2 regions of the Paraliobacillus sediminis genome follow, and region 2 is predicted to be linked to the other one. Evidence: riboswitches for the same ligand, from Rfam matches in the RefSeq annotation. Region 2 holds a riboswitch; the other holds the start of a gene.
The links. A riboswitch is a leader RNA that binds a small molecule or an ion and turns the genes downstream of it on or off. The one in region 2 is predicted to bind thiamine pyrophosphate.

Region 1 (8,304 bases), on a different contig from region 2:
TGCTGTTAATTGACTTCCCATTATTAGTAATTCTGATGACCAATAAACCCAGCCATTACTAAATCCAGCCCATCGTCCATATGCTTTTTTAGCATATGTTCGAAAGGAACCTTTCTGAGGGTCAGATACAGTCATACTGGATAATGCATCATAGACAATATAGGTAGCGATTGCAGCAAGTATAAATAATATGAGTACAGTAGGTCCTGCTCTTTTAATTGCAATCGCTGAACCTAGAAAAAATCCAGTTCCAATTGTACAACCAATTCCGATTAAAGCCAATTGCCACCATTTTATTTTCTTTTGTTTTCCTTTTTTATTAGACCCCATTTTATATCCCCCCGTGATATTTTTTAAACATATTGTCTTAGTATAGCCAGCAGTTTTTTTCCTACTACCTAAAAGTTAAATCCCCTATTGTATTTATTGGTATATCTGAATGAAGGACAACATATCATTGAATAGTCTGATTAAATAGGAGGGATTTTATTGTTTTTTCATGTAAAAGAACTACAATATGAAGCAAAAGTTTCAAGACCGGATCCTGTCTATGCAAAAAAGTTACAAGAAGTATTAGGCGGTCAATGGGGTGAAATATCAGTAATGATGCAATATATGTTTCAAGGTTTTAATTGTAGAGGGAATAAGAAATATCGTGATTTACTCATGGATATTGGCACAGAAGAAATTGCGCACGTTGAACTTTTAGCAACACTTATCGCTAGGTTATTGGATAACACACCAATTGACGTGCAAGAACAAGCATATCAATCTGATCCAGCACTTGCTGCGATTATGGGTGGCATGAATCCGCAACATGCAATTGTTTCTGGGTTAGGTGCTATGCCAACAGATAGTGTTGGTAATAGATGGTCAGCTGATTATATAATATCAAGCGGGAACCTACTTGCTGATTTCCGTGCCAATGTAACAGCAGAGTCACAAGGAAGATTACAAGTTGCGCGTCTATACCAGATGACAGACGATCCTTTAGTCAAAGATTCATTAAGCTTTTTGTTAGCACGTGATACCGCTCACCAAAATCAATGGATTGAAGCAATTCGTGAGCTTGAAGCACAGGCGCAAGATGTTGTCGTTCCAACTAATTTCCCCCGTGAATGTGAAAAACAAGAAGTTGCTTATGATCTATACAACACATCACAAGGTCAAGCAGATGCGAATGGACCATGGGCACAAGGTGTGGCACCTGATGGCAGAGGACAATTTAGATACATCGCGCAACCTGTACCATATGCAGGAATACCCAAGCTACAACCCGCACCAGCAAACCTATTTAATACACCTCCACTACCATCAAAATAAAAATCCTATTGATCATATATGTAAAAAATGAAGCATTGATAAAATGCTTCATTTTATTTTTTATTTAGTCTTCTTCGTCCTTATAAGGTGTTAATTCGTCAGAAGATTCGGTAATGTAATTTGTTCGATTTATTGGTATAAACGTATCACTGTTCATCTCTAATTTTTTCGCAACATATTTATGAAAAATCACTTCAGCTATCGCCACAACAACAGCTGAAACTAATGCTGCTGCGAATGGATTTCCACCCACTGTTAATCCATCAGTCATTAGATAAATAATGACAAACGCCATGCCGAAATCCGCAGCTGTTGCAATTGTGTTATTTGTTCGAGATAGTATAAGCAAATCACCAAATAAATAAGCAGAAAACCCTAAAACAATGCTTATAAATAGTACATTGCCAAACGAAACGTCGTACCCGATTCCTAATATTGTATAAAGAACTACTAATAATAGTAATATTTTCAACCCAATTAAACTAAAATGTTTGATAGTCACACCTCCTCTATCTATTTTTTGTATCTAACGCAATAATATACTTGTATAATTTTAGAAATTGATTGTTTTCCTTCCTTCTTTTAACCGTATGATTTAGATAATAAAACACATACTTAAGGATATAAATTGATCATTGAGGTGAACATTCATGAAAGCTGTTACGTATCAAGGAAAACATCAAATTGCAGTTAAAAAGGTAGATTATCCAAAAATACAAGATAAGCAAGACATTATCGTTCGGATTACTTCTACGGCAATTTGCGGTTCTGATCTGCACTTGTATCAAGGAAACTTTCCATTACCCATTGGCTACGTGATCGGACATGAACCAATGGGAATTGTTGAAGAAGTCGGTTCTGAAGTAACTAAATTAAAAAAAGGTGACCGTGTTGTTATTCCTTTTACTGTAGCTTGTGGAACGTGTCAATATTGTCATGCACATCAAGAAAGCCAATGTGATAATGCGAATCCACACTATGATTCAGGTGGCTATTTTGGATATTCGGAAAAATTCGGGAATCATCCAGGAGGACAAGCTGAATATTTACGCGTACCTTTTGGTAACTACACTCCTTTTCGAATTCCAGATGATTGCGAACTTGAAGATGAGTCACTACTGTTTCTTTCTGATGTGCTACCTACAGCTTACTGGAGTGTAGAAAATGCAGGTGTAAAAGCTGGTGATACCGTGATTGTTTTAGGATCAGGTCCTATCGGTTTAATGACACAGCAATTTGCGTGGCAAAAAGGTGCGGAACGGGTAATTGCTGTAGATTATATTGACAACCGCTTGCAGTTTTCTAAAAATATAAATAAGACGGAGATATTTGACTTTACGAAACATGATGATATGGGAGAAGTTTTAAAAGACGTAACAAATGGTGGTGCTGATGTTGTGATTGATTGTGTCGGTATGGATGGTAAAAAGTCACCTTTAGAATTTGTAGAACAAAAACTTAAATTGCAAGGTGGAACAATGGGACCAATCCAGATTGCAACAAAGGCTGTTAAAAAATGTGGAACGTATCAAATTACTGGTGTGTATGGAGGTAATTATAATTTATTCCCTTTAGGTGCCTTCTTTTCTAGAAATATAACTATTAAGACTGGACAAGCACATGCAAGGTCCTTCATGGAACCAATTTATAAGCAAATTGTAAATGGGGAGATTGACCCGTCAAAGATCATTACACACAGTCTACCTCTAGATGAGGCATCACATGGTTATAACATATTTAATAAAAAGGAAGACAATTGTATTAAAGTTATACTCAAACCATAATATACAAGAAAGAACTCTAGGGGGTACAGCACCCACTAGAGTTCTTTTTTGTTCTATTTATTGATACATTCCATCACTTTAACCTGCAATCGGGTTTTGCCCCTCGTATTTCATCATCATTGCTTGAATTTTTTCTTGGTCTTCAGGTACTACCTGATGCATAGTACCGATTTTTGTAGTGATAGCTAGATCAGCTGGTTCTAATGGATAATAACCTTTGCTAACCATGTATTGCCATGCTTCATATGCATGAGAACAGCTCATCATAAAGGCTGTTTGTAGGAAAGAACGTATTTTTCAAACTTTATTTATTTACAAATTTAAAAGCGATTCATCCCACACCTAAAGGAATGGGCTTTCTCACCTTTAATTCTGTAATTCGTGTGCAGCTAATTTCATTTTTTCTCTTCCTTTTTGAATATAGTTTTACTCTAATATTCTTTCATATACCAAATTAAATTCATCAAATTACGACGTTTTTGGAATAAGTTTTACGTTGATGAAAAGACTATCTGTGTAAGAACAAACAAAGGAGTGTTTAAAAATGGGTGTATTATCAGGTAATCCAAAGAAACAACCACTTCATTATGGTGAAGTTTTCAGTCTGTGGTCATTTCTAGCAGCTGCTAAAGGTAACTATGCGGCGTATCAAACATTTATTAACCATACTGGTGACAAAGAACTGAAAAATTTGCTTGAAGATTTAAATCGAGGTATGAAGCAAGAAATGGAAAGTGTTGAAGAGATACTTAAAATAAATGGGATTGCTTTACCTCCTTCACCTCCTGAACGGTCACTGGCTGACATTGAAGATATTCCTTCAGGTGCGAAGTTCAGTGATCAAGAGATTAGTGCAGTTGTTTCTGCAAATATTTCAGCAGGATTAATTGCTTGCAGTACAATCATTGGACAGTCTCTACGCGAAGATATTGCAATGCTATTTGGACAGTTCCATATGAATAAAGCACAAGCTGGAGCAAAGGCGCTCCGACTGAATAAAGACAAAGGATGGATCATACTCCCTCCAATGCAAGCGAAAATTCCAAATAAAGAATAGCAAAAAAAGCACTAGAATTCTAGTGCTTTTTTATTTTAGCTACTTTGTAATTCGAATGGTGTTTAATACAAAAAATGCGGATTAGCAACTCACCTTACGTCTCAATTCTATCACTTCCGCCGAATTATAACTTAAGTCCATATATTAAAAAGCAATTACTGTCTGCGTAAAGTACTTTTAGCCTTAATACCAGCTTATTTCATCTCTTCTAGTGGCCATTTTTCTAATTTATAAGCCATGTTCCAAAATAAATATTCGTATTGACTGCTAATTAAGAAGTGTTCTTTCATTCGTTCTCGATCAGATGAGGTTACAGTTTCAGCTAATTGATCTAACCTATCAATTTGTTCCTCTACTAACGTGCGGAACCAATCAGATCCGTATGCTTTAATCCATTCTTGATAAATGGGCTCGTCTGGTGTTTTGTTCTTTAACTGTTCTCCAACTTCATAATAAACCCAGTAGCAAGGTAATATTGCTGCAATCACATCACCGAGATGACCTTGGTAAGCAGCACGATACATATGAGAACTATAAGCGTAAGCGGTTGGAGCAGGTTTAAATGCTTTTTGTTCTGCATCCGTAATATCTAATAATTTAGAAAAAGTACGATGCAAATCTAATTCTGCTTGATAGGTTCCTTGCGCATGTGACGCCATACTATTTGTTGTCTCTAAACCCTCCGCCTTTGCAGCACCAAGTGCCTGAACACGGGCGAATTGTGCTAAATAATAAGAGTCCTGCATGACATAATAACGAAAGTTCTCTATAGGTAATGTGCCATCACCAATCCCCTTAACAAAAGGGTGATTAAAACTAGCCTGCCAAACTGGATCTGCTTCCTTTCGAATACGTTCTGAAAATTTCATCGTTACTTCCTCCTTTATCTGCATAAAAAACCACCTTCTCTGATTAAAAGAAAGTGGTGGCATGATAAAGTAATCGAAAGAAAGACTTTATTTCCATCCACTTCCCTCCGCTAGTTTGAACTAGATCAGGTTCTAAGAGTCTTGAAGTATCACTTCAATCTCAGTCTTTATAAAAGACTCCTCTAGTGGTTTTTCGTGCTATTTGGTTCTGTTTATAGAATAACATCTAGGGAGATAATGTCAATGCTATTAAAGTAAACTTTCTTCGAGTGTTTTCATTTGATAAAAGTAACCTTGCTTTTGCATTAATACTGTATAAGATCCAGATTCAATAATCTCACCATGATCCATGACAATAATTTGGTCCATTTTTTCTAAACCATTTAAACGGTGACTAACTAACAGTAACGTATCTGTTTGCGCTTGTTCAAAAAGCTGTTTGTGAATCATTCGTTCTGTTTGCGCATCAAGAGATGACGTTGGTTCATCTAAAATCCACAAATGACCCTGTTTTAAGATTGCTCTAGCAATTGCCAGACGTTGTTTTTCGCCACCAGAAAGATTTTCACCGTTTTCTGATACATGATCATCAAGCGAAAAGTCTTCAAGTTGCACCTTTACTAATGCATCATTTAATATAAAATCATCTAATGCAGCATCAGCAAGCAATAAGTTTTCACGAATTGTTCCATAAAAGAAATGATTTTCTTGTAAAACAACTATTGCTTTTTCCCATAATGCACTTCCTGAAACAGTTGAAATATCATGATCATTCCAATAAATAGTGCCCGTCTGAATTTGTTGTAGCTTTAAAACCAATTGCAGTAAAGTTGATTTTCCTGATCCACTAGCTCCAACAATTGCTGTTTTCGAACCTGCTGGAATTTCTAAACTAAGAGAAGGAATGGTTGTACGCCAATCTCCCATATACGTGAAGGTGATATTTTGAAATTTAATTGCTGGTGCCCTGCTTTCAACCTGATGACTGATAATCTCTACTGCGTTCACTTGAATATCCGGATCCTCCACCACATTATATAAACGACTTGATGCGTCCCGGCTTTCTTGCATATAAATCGGGAAAACAGCCATAGGAGCTGCAGGTTCAAAAACGGTTAGAGAGATCATCACAAGCATCGCTAAAAAAAGTCCTTCTAACGTACCATCTACAACTAAATAAGCGCCAACAGCTAGAACTAACCAACTTACGATAAAGGTTATAAAACCATTGAATGATTGACTATAGACTTTATTAATATTCTCGCGTTTTTGCTTTTCAATATACTTATCTGATTGTGTTATTAACTGGTCTTGTTTCTTTTGCAATTGTTGAAATATCTTTAAATCTCGAAAGCCATACATCAATTCAGTAACTTCCGTAGAAAGATCTCCACGCTCTTGTCTAACGCTATCCTTAATTTTCAATTGTCTGAATGAAAAAATTGCAGGAATAACAAATACGGTTAACAAAAGACCCAATAATAAAATTAACGCAATTTCAATGGAATAAAAGCTGCTAAATAAAATCGTTGTGACAAAAACAAGCAATAAAACTATCGGTGGATAAAAAACACGTAGAAAGAAGTTCTGAAGACTTTCCACATCACCTACTACACGGCCAAGTATATCTCCGCTTCTATACTTATGAAAAATTTGCGGAACAAGAGGTTCTAACTTTTCAAAGAAAGTAACACGTAAATTGCTTAAGATAGTAAACGTAGCCCGGTGAGAATAAATACGTTCGCCATATTTAGAACTAGCTTTAATAAAACCTAGTAATTTAACGGTAGAAGTAAGCATAATTAATGCATAAAATGGAGGCATTAAAGCTGCTTTAGAAATAAGATAGCCACTAGCAGCAAATAGTCCGACGCTACTAATGCCTGCTATGAAGCCAAATAAAATTGCAAACAGAATATCTTTTTTCTCAATCAGCATCAGTTTAATGACTTTTAAAAGAGCGCTCATGCTTCTTCTCCCCCTTGTTGAATCGTCACCATATCTTTATAAGCAGGTAAAGTAGCTAATAATGTTTCATGTGTTCCGACAGCTAGTAATTGACCCTTATCCAAGAAAAGAATTTGATCTGCGGTTTTAATCGTGTGCAATCGATGTGCTACTGTTATAACTGTCGCAGTTTTTGACAACTGTTCAATCGATTCCTGTAATATTTTTTCAGTAGTTAAATCAAGTCCGCGTGTAGGTTCATCAAGTAAAACAACTTTAGGCTTTTTCAAAAATGCCCGTGCGATAGACACGCGTTGTTTCTCCCCACTAGATAACCCTCGACCAGCTTCTCCAATTGGAGTATTATATTGTTTTTCTAATGATTCAATTAACGGCGCAATTCCGGCTAATTGGGCAGCTTGTTGAACATCCTTTTCTGTTACTGCCATATTCGTTCCCATTTCGATATTCTCCCCAATTGTTCCTGAGAAGATATACGGTTGTTGTGATATATAAGAAAGTTGTCCAAGCCATGAAGACTCAGTGAAGTCAATAAGCGGTTGTTGATCAAGTTTGATCGCGCCATGTTCAGGAGTGATCATACCAGCTAATAAATGTAGTAGCGTGGATTTACCTGCCCCACTTGCCCCAACAATTGCTATCTTTTGCTTTGGTAAGAAAGTGGCTTCAATAGCCTGCAAATTAAACTTACTATCCGGATAACTAAACCCAAGCTGATCTAAGTGAATCGTTGGTGGTTCGTCCTTCTTGCTTATATCCTTTTCTCCCCATTTAATCGTATAATCCTCTTCATCGAACGCTTCTAATACTTTTTTAGCGGCACCCATACTGCTTCTTCCATTATGAAAAGTCGTGCCGAGTTCTTTTAACGAAGAAAAGAATTCAGGTACGAGAACTAGGATAACAAATGCAGTGAAAAACGAAAGACTTTCATAAATGATTAACTGTATTGCCAGTTCTAAAGCAATAATACCGATACTCAGCATTGAAATAACTTCAAGCATAAACGATTGCGTAAAGGCAACCTTTAAAATATCCATTGTGGTATCTCGAAAACCAAGACTACTTTTCTCTATTTTATCTTTCTGTTGTTTTGTTTGGCCAAACAGTTTTAATGTAACAAGTCCTTGTAACGTATCTAAAAAGGTGCCAGAAAAAGAAGCTAATTTATCTAGCTTTTCTTCTGACTTTTTTTGCGTTTGTAAGCCAATTACAATCATGAAGATTGGAATAAATGGTGCTGTCACAAGTAATATGATTCCTGAATTAATATGTTGTGTAAAAATAACGATCATGACTAGTA
Region 2 (8,304 bases):
CGGATTACTTCTACGGCAATTTGCGGTTCTGATCTGCACTTGTATCAAGGAAACTTTCCATTACCCATTGGCTACGTGATCGGACATGAACCAATGGGAATTGTTGAAGAAGTCGGTTCTGAAGTAACTAAATTAAAAAAAGGTGACCGTGTTGTTATTCCTTTTACTGTAGCTTGTGGAACGTGTCAATATTGTCATGCACATCAAGAAAGCCAATGTGATAATGCGAATCCACACTATGATTCAGGTGGCTATTTTGGATATTCGGAAAAATTCGGGAATCATCCAGGAGGACAAGCTGAATATTTACGCGTACCTTTTGGTAACTACACTCCTTTTCGAATTCCAGATGATTGCGAACTTGAAGATGAGTCACTACTGTTTCTTTCTGATGTGCTACCTACAGCTTACTGGAGTGTAGAAAATGCAGGTGTAAAAGCTGGTGATACCGTGATTGTTTTAGGATCAGGTCCTATCGGTTTAATGACACAGCAATTTGCGTGGCAAAAAGGTGCGGAACGGGTAATTGCTGTAGATTATATTGACAACCGCTTGCAGTTTTCTAAAAATATAAATAAGACGGAGATATTTGACTTTACGAAACATGATGATATGGGAGAAGTTTTAAAAGACGTAACAAATGGTGGTGCTGATGTTGTGATTGATTGTGTCGGTATGGATGGTAAAAAGTCACCTTTAGAATTTGTAGAACAAAAACTTAAATTGCAAGGTGGAACAATGGGACCAATCCAGATTGCAACAAAGGCTGTTAAAAAATGTGGAACGTATCAAATTACTGGTGTGTATGGAGGTAATTATAATTTATTCCCTTTAGGTGCCTTCTTTTCTAGAAATATAACTATTAAGACTGGACAAGCACATGCAAGGTCCTTCATGGAACCAATTTATAAGCAAATTGTAAATGGGGAGATTGACCCGTCAAAGATCATTACACACAGTCTACCTCTAGATGAGGCATCACATGGTTATAACATATTTAATAAAAAGGAAGACAATTGTATTAAAGTTATACTCAAACCATAATATACAAGAAAGAACTCTAGGGGGTACAGCACCCACTAGAGTTCTTTTTTGTTCTATTTATTGATACATTCCATCACTTTAACCTGCAATCGGGTTTTGCCCCTCGTATTTCATCATCATTGCTTGAATTTTTTCTTGGTCTTCAGGTACTACCTGATGCATAGTACCGATTTTTGTAGTGATAGCTAGATCAGCTGGTTCTAATGGATAATAACCTTTGCTAACCATGTATTGCCATGCTTCATATGCATGAGAACAGCTCATCATAAAGGCTGTTTGTAGGAAAGAACGTATTTTTCAAACTTTATTTATTTACAAATTTAAAAGCGATTCATCCCACACCTAAAGGAATGGGCTTTCTCACCTTTAATTCTGTAATTCGTGTGCAGCTAATTTCATTTTTTCTCTTCCTTTTTGAATATAGTTTTACTCTAATATTCTTTCATATACCAAATTAAATTCATCAAATTACGACGTTTTTGGAATAAGTTTTACGTTGATGAAAAGACTATCTGTGTAAGAACAAACAAAGGAGTGTTTAAAAATGGGTGTATTATCAGGTAATCCAAAGAAACAACCACTTCATTATGGTGAAGTTTTCAGTCTGTGGTCATTTCTAGCAGCTGCTAAAGGTAACTATGCGGCGTATCAAACATTTATTAACCATACTGGTGACAAAGAACTGAAAAATTTGCTTGAAGATTTAAATCGAGGTATGAAGCAAGAAATGGAAAGTGTTGAAGAGATACTTAAAATAAATGGGATTGCTTTACCTCCTTCACCTCCTGAACGGTCACTGGCTGACATTGAAGATATTCCTTCAGGTGCGAAGTTCAGTGATCAAGAGATTAGTGCAGTTGTTTCTGCAAATATTTCAGCAGGATTAATTGCTTGCAGTACAATCATTGGACAGTCTCTACGCGAAGATATTGCAATGCTATTTGGACAGTTCCATATGAATAAAGCACAAGCTGGAGCAAAGGCGCTCCGACTGAATAAAGACAAAGGATGGATCATACTCCCTCCAATGCAAGCGAAAATTCCAAATAAAGAATAGCAAAAAAAGCACTAGAATTCTAGTGCTTTTTTATTTTAGCTACTTTGTAATTCGAATGGTGTTTAATACAAAAAATGCGGATTAGCAACTCACCTTACGTCTCAATTCTATCACTTCCGCCGAATTATAACTTAAGTCCATATATTAAAAAGCAATTACTGTCTGCGTAAAGTACTTTTAGCCTTAATACCAGCTTATTTCATCTCTTCTAGTGGCCATTTTTCTAATTTATAAGCCATGTTCCAAAATAAATATTCGTATTGACTGCTAATTAAGAAGTGTTCTTTCATTCGTTCTCGATCAGATGAGGTTACAGTTTCAGCTAATTGATCTAACCTATCAATTTGTTCCTCTACTAACGTGCGGAACCAATCAGATCCGTATGCTTTAATCCATTCTTGATAAATGGGCTCGTCTGGTGTTTTGTTCTTTAACTGTTCTCCAACTTCATAATAAACCCAGTAGCAAGGTAATATTGCTGCAATCACATCACCGAGATGACCTTGGTAAGCAGCACGATACATATGAGAACTATAAGCGTAAGCGGTTGGAGCAGGTTTAAATGCTTTTTGTTCTGCATCCGTAATATCTAATAATTTAGAAAAAGTACGATGCAAATCTAATTCTGCTTGATAGGTTCCTTGCGCATGTGACGCCATACTATTTGTTGTCTCTAAACCCTCCGCCTTTGCAGCACCAAGTGCCTGAACACGGGCGAATTGTGCTAAATAATAAGAGTCCTGCATGACATAATAACGAAAGTTCTCTATAGGTAATGTGCCATCACCAATCCCCTTAACAAAAGGGTGATTAAAACTAGCCTGCCAAACTGGATCTGCTTCCTTTCGAATACGTTCTGAAAATTTCATCGTTACTTCCTCCTTTATCTGCATAAAAAACCACCTTCTCTGATTAAAAGAAAGTGGTGGCATGATAAAGTAATCGAAAGAAAGACTTTATTTCCATCCACTTCCCTCCGCTAGTTTGAACTAGATCAGGTTCTAAGAGTCTTGAAGTATCACTTCAATCTCAGTCTTTATAAAAGACTCCTCTAGTGGTTTTTCGTGCTATTTGGTTCTGTTTATAGAATAACATCTAGGGAGATAATGTCAATGCTATTAAAGTAAACTTTCTTCGAGTGTTTTCATTTGATAAAAGTAACCTTGCTTTTGCATTAATACTGTATAAGATCCAGATTCAATAATCTCACCATGATCCATGACAATAATTTGGTCCATTTTTTCTAAACCATTTAAACGGTGACTAACTAACAGTAACGTATCTGTTTGCGCTTGTTCAAAAAGCTGTTTGTGAATCATTCGTTCTGTTTGCGCATCAAGAGATGACGTTGGTTCATCTAAAATCCACAAATGACCCTGTTTTAAGATTGCTCTAGCAATTGCCAGACGTTGTTTTTCGCCACCAGAAAGATTTTCACCGTTTTCTGATACATGATCATCAAGCGAAAAGTCTTCAAGTTGCACCTTTACTAATGCATCATTTAATATAAAATCATCTAATGCAGCATCAGCAAGCAATAAGTTTTCACGAATTGTTCCATAAAAGAAATGATTTTCTTGTAAAACAACTATTGCTTTTTCCCATAATGCACTTCCTGAAACAGTTGAAATATCATGATCATTCCAATAAATAGTGCCCGTCTGAATTTGTTGTAGCTTTAAAACCAATTGCAGTAAAGTTGATTTTCCTGATCCACTAGCTCCAACAATTGCTGTTTTCGAACCTGCTGGAATTTCTAAACTAAGAGAAGGAATGGTTGTACGCCAATCTCCCATATACGTGAAGGTGATATTTTGAAATTTAATTGCTGGTGCCCTGCTTTCAACCTGATGACTGATAATCTCTACTGCGTTCACTTGAATATCCGGATCCTCCACCACATTATATAAACGACTTGATGCGTCCCGGCTTTCTTGCATATAAATCGGGAAAACAGCCATAGGAGCTGCAGGTTCAAAAACGGTTAGAGAGATCATCACAAGCATCGCTAAAAAAAGTCCTTCTAACGTACCATCTACAACTAAATAAGCGCCAACAGCTAGAACTAACCAACTTACGATAAAGGTTATAAAACCATTGAATGATTGACTATAGACTTTATTAATATTCTCGCGTTTTTGCTTTTCAATATACTTATCTGATTGTGTTATTAACTGGTCTTGTTTCTTTTGCAATTGTTGAAATATCTTTAAATCTCGAAAGCCATACATCAATTCAGTAACTTCCGTAGAAAGATCTCCACGCTCTTGTCTAACGCTATCCTTAATTTTCAATTGTCTGAATGAAAAAATTGCAGGAATAACAAATACGGTTAACAAAAGACCCAATAATAAAATTAACGCAATTTCAATGGAATAAAAGCTGCTAAATAAAATCGTTGTGACAAAAACAAGCAATAAAACTATCGGTGGATAAAAAACACGTAGAAAGAAGTTCTGAAGACTTTCCACATCACCTACTACACGGCCAAGTATATCTCCGCTTCTATACTTATGAAAAATTTGCGGAACAAGAGGTTCTAACTTTTCAAAGAAAGTAACACGTAAATTGCTTAAGATAGTAAACGTAGCCCGGTGAGAATAAATACGTTCGCCATATTTAGAACTAGCTTTAATAAAACCTAGTAATTTAACGGTAGAAGTAAGCATAATTAATGCATAAAATGGAGGCATTAAAGCTGCTTTAGAAATAAGATAGCCACTAGCAGCAAATAGTCCGACGCTACTAATGCCTGCTATGAAGCCAAATAAAATTGCAAACAGAATATCTTTTTTCTCAATCAGCATCAGTTTAATGACTTTTAAAAGAGCGCTCATGCTTCTTCTCCCCCTTGTTGAATCGTCACCATATCTTTATAAGCAGGTAAAGTAGCTAATAATGTTTCATGTGTTCCGACAGCTAGTAATTGACCCTTATCCAAGAAAAGAATTTGATCTGCGGTTTTAATCGTGTGCAATCGATGTGCTACTGTTATAACTGTCGCAGTTTTTGACAACTGTTCAATCGATTCCTGTAATATTTTTTCAGTAGTTAAATCAAGTCCGCGTGTAGGTTCATCAAGTAAAACAACTTTAGGCTTTTTCAAAAATGCCCGTGCGATAGACACGCGTTGTTTCTCCCCACTAGATAACCCTCGACCAGCTTCTCCAATTGGAGTATTATATTGTTTTTCTAATGATTCAATTAACGGCGCAATTCCGGCTAATTGGGCAGCTTGTTGAACATCCTTTTCTGTTACTGCCATATTCGTTCCCATTTCGATATTCTCCCCAATTGTTCCTGAGAAGATATACGGTTGTTGTGATATATAAGAAAGTTGTCCAAGCCATGAAGACTCAGTGAAGTCAATAAGCGGTTGTTGATCAAGTTTGATCGCGCCATGTTCAGGAGTGATCATACCAGCTAATAAATGTAGTAGCGTGGATTTACCTGCCCCACTTGCCCCAACAATTGCTATCTTTTGCTTTGGTAAGAAAGTGGCTTCAATAGCCTGCAAATTAAACTTACTATCCGGATAACTAAACCCAAGCTGATCTAAGTGAATCGTTGGTGGTTCGTCCTTCTTGCTTATATCCTTTTCTCCCCATTTAATCGTATAATCCTCTTCATCGAACGCTTCTAATACTTTTTTAGCGGCACCCATACTGCTTCTTCCATTATGAAAAGTCGTGCCGAGTTCTTTTAACGAAGAAAAGAATTCAGGTACGAGAACTAGGATAACAAATGCAGTGAAAAACGAAAGACTTTCATAAATGATTAACTGTATTGCCAGTTCTAAAGCAATAATACCGATACTCAGCATTGAAATAACTTCAAGCATAAACGATTGCGTAAAGGCAACCTTTAAAATATCCATTGTGGTATCTCGAAAACCAAGACTACTTTTCTCTATTTTATCTTTCTGTTGTTTTGTTTGGCCAAACAGTTTTAATGTAACAAGTCCTTGTAACGTATCTAAAAAGGTGCCAGAAAAAGAAGCTAATTTATCTAGCTTTTCTTCTGACTTTTTTTGCGTTTGTAAGCCAATTACAATCATGAAGATTGGAATAAATGGTGCTGTCACAAGTAATATGATTCCTGAATTAATATGTTGTGTAAAAATAACGATCATGACTAGTAATGGTACAAATGTACTTTGCATTACTTGTGGAATAAACTGACTGTAGAAACTATCCATTTCATCGACACCGTCTAACAACATACTAACCTTTTTACCTGTTTGTCCCTTTTCAGCCAGTTGGACTGGACGGGCTGCATACTTTTCTAATAAATTTCTCCGTACAGTCCCTTTTACATCACTTGCTAGTGAAACACCAATTCGCTTGCTTATATAATCCGTTAATGCTCGCGTGAAGAGAACAAGTAACAATACCATTAACCATGGTATCATTGCATGAAACGTTTGGTTCTTAAGAAAGACCCCATCAACAACAGTAGTCATAGCAAAAGCCTGCATGATTATTGATAGTCCAAGTGCTATGGTTAACACAATTAAAAAGAAGATCCTTGTTTTATGCATCCATACGGTTTGCTTTAAATTTTGCATGAACGATTCAGTCCCCTAACACAAATTTTGCGTACACGATTATTTTTTCCCTTTCGCATAATCTGCATTAAATAGAAATAAACGCATGAGTAAGAAAAGAGATGGTACTAATAAGAGTAATCCGCCAATAAAGGCGACAATTAAAGCAATACCCATCGCTTCATTTGTCACGCTATCCTCAATGTGAATGAACGGATCAAGTAAATAAGGATACTGCGCAATACCATAACCGAAAAATGCAAAGAAAAATTGTAACATAATCGTGATAAAAGCGGATCCATAATTTCTACCCATATATAAAAGACCCATTGCTATTAAGAAAAATCCCATCGATAAACCGAAAATCCACCACAGGTCTAACATATTATTAAAATGACGTTCGTTACGTTGACTTAAAGCAATCATTGTTGTTAAAGCCATTATAATAGTAGGTGTTGCCCAAAATAGTGCCCATCTTCGTACCAATTTAAGAGCTGATTGGTCATCAGCACGTGAAGCATAATACGTTAAAAAGCTTGCACTAATAAATAATAGTGCTGTTATCGCTAATGCAACAATACTCCATGCTAAAGGACTTGTGAACAACTCCAAATATTTAAGTGAAACTACACCATTTTCTTCGGTAATGAATCCACCTTCTGAGATAGTTAATGCAACAGATAAGGATGCTGGAATTAACAAACCAGTAGCTCCATAAAGAAACATGTATACGTTACTCTGTTTTGATCCATAGTTTTCAAAAGCATAAAATGACCCTCGAATTGCTAACAGTACGATCGCAAAACTTGCAGGTACGAGTAATGCAGAACCATAATAATAAGCAGTTGATGGGAAAAACCCTACTATTCCAACAAAAAAGAAGACAAGGAACACGTTGGTAACTTCCCAAACGGGTGATAAATATCGTGAAATTATCTGATTGATAATATGATCTCGTTTCGTCATTTTTGCATAAAAGGCGAAAAATCCTGCACCAAAGTCGATCGAAGCAATGATTAGGTAACCATACAAAAATAACCATAAAACTGTTATTCCAATTATTTCGTAACTCATTTTTCAGCCCCCTTTTCCGTTTCAGGGTAGTGTTTTTCTAATTCTAGTTCTGCTGGATTGTCTTTAAATAATTTTCTCATCGTAATTACAAATAGTGTTCCTAGAACAATATATAGGCCTAAAAACAAAAAGAACATATGCAGAATATATGGTGACGATGTCGCTGCTTCTTCTACTCGCATATAACCACGCAAGATCCATGGTTGCCTGCCTTCTTCTGCATAAATCCAACCGAATTCTACAGCTAACATTGCTAATGGTCCACTTAATGCAATAAGCCAGAGCATGAATTTATTATTTGCATTCCATTTTTTAAGTCGACTTAGAACGAGATAAAGGAAAGAAATCCCTATTAAGAACATTCCAATCGAAACCATTAAATCAAACATATAATGAATCCATAATGGTGGTCGTTCATCTTCTGGTGTTTCTTCTAATCCTGTAACTTCGCTCATGAAATTGCCATGTGCTAAAAAGCTCAAAGCTCCTGGAATTCGAATAGCACCAACAATTTCATTATCTTCGTTTAGCCAACCAAATAAGAGCAGATCAGCGTTCTCTTCCGTTTCAAAAAGCCATTCTG

Region 1: another riboswitch for thiamine pyrophosphate. It lies ahead of tenA (thiaminase II); the one in region 2 lies ahead of tenA (thiaminase II).

The regions. Positions count from the first base shown of each region.
Region 1 covers NZ_QJSI01000002.1:386,982-395,285, forward strand. Annotated here, with positions in the region: gene D2K60_RS08065 (amino acid permease) at 1-330, opposite strand, end outside; gene D2K60_RS08070 (manganese catalase) at 490-1,323, shown strand; gene D2K60_RS08075 (DUF2512 family protein) at 1,388-1,825, opposite strand; gene D2K60_RS08080 (zinc-dependent alcohol dehydrogenase) at 1,974-3,107, shown strand; gene D2K60_RS08085 (spore coat protein) at 3,186-3,401, opposite strand; gene D2K60_RS08090 (DUF3231 family protein) at 3,652-4,164, shown strand; gene tenA (thiaminase II) at 4,359-5,033, opposite strand; TPP riboswitch at 5,119-5,227, opposite strand; gene cydC (thiol reductant ABC exporter subunit CydC) at 5,283-7,001, opposite strand; gene cydD (thiol reductant ABC exporter subunit CydD) at 6,998-8,304, opposite strand, start outside.
Region 2 covers NZ_QJSI01000003.1:596,317-604,620, reverse strand. Annotated here, with positions in the region: gene D2K60_RS15660 (zinc-dependent alcohol dehydrogenase) at 1-1,044, shown strand, start outside; gene D2K60_RS15655 (spore coat protein) at 1,123-1,338, opposite strand; gene D2K60_RS15650 (DUF3231 family protein) at 1,589-2,101, shown strand; gene tenA (thiaminase II) at 2,296-2,970, opposite strand; TPP riboswitch at 3,056-3,164, opposite strand; gene cydC (thiol reductant ABC exporter subunit CydC) at 3,220-4,938, opposite strand; gene cydD (thiol reductant ABC exporter subunit CydD) at 4,935-6,668, opposite strand; gene D2K60_RS15630 (cytochrome d ubiquinol oxidase subunit II) at 6,708-7,721, opposite strand; gene D2K60_RS15625 (cytochrome ubiquinol oxidase subunit I) at 7,718-8,304, opposite strand, start outside.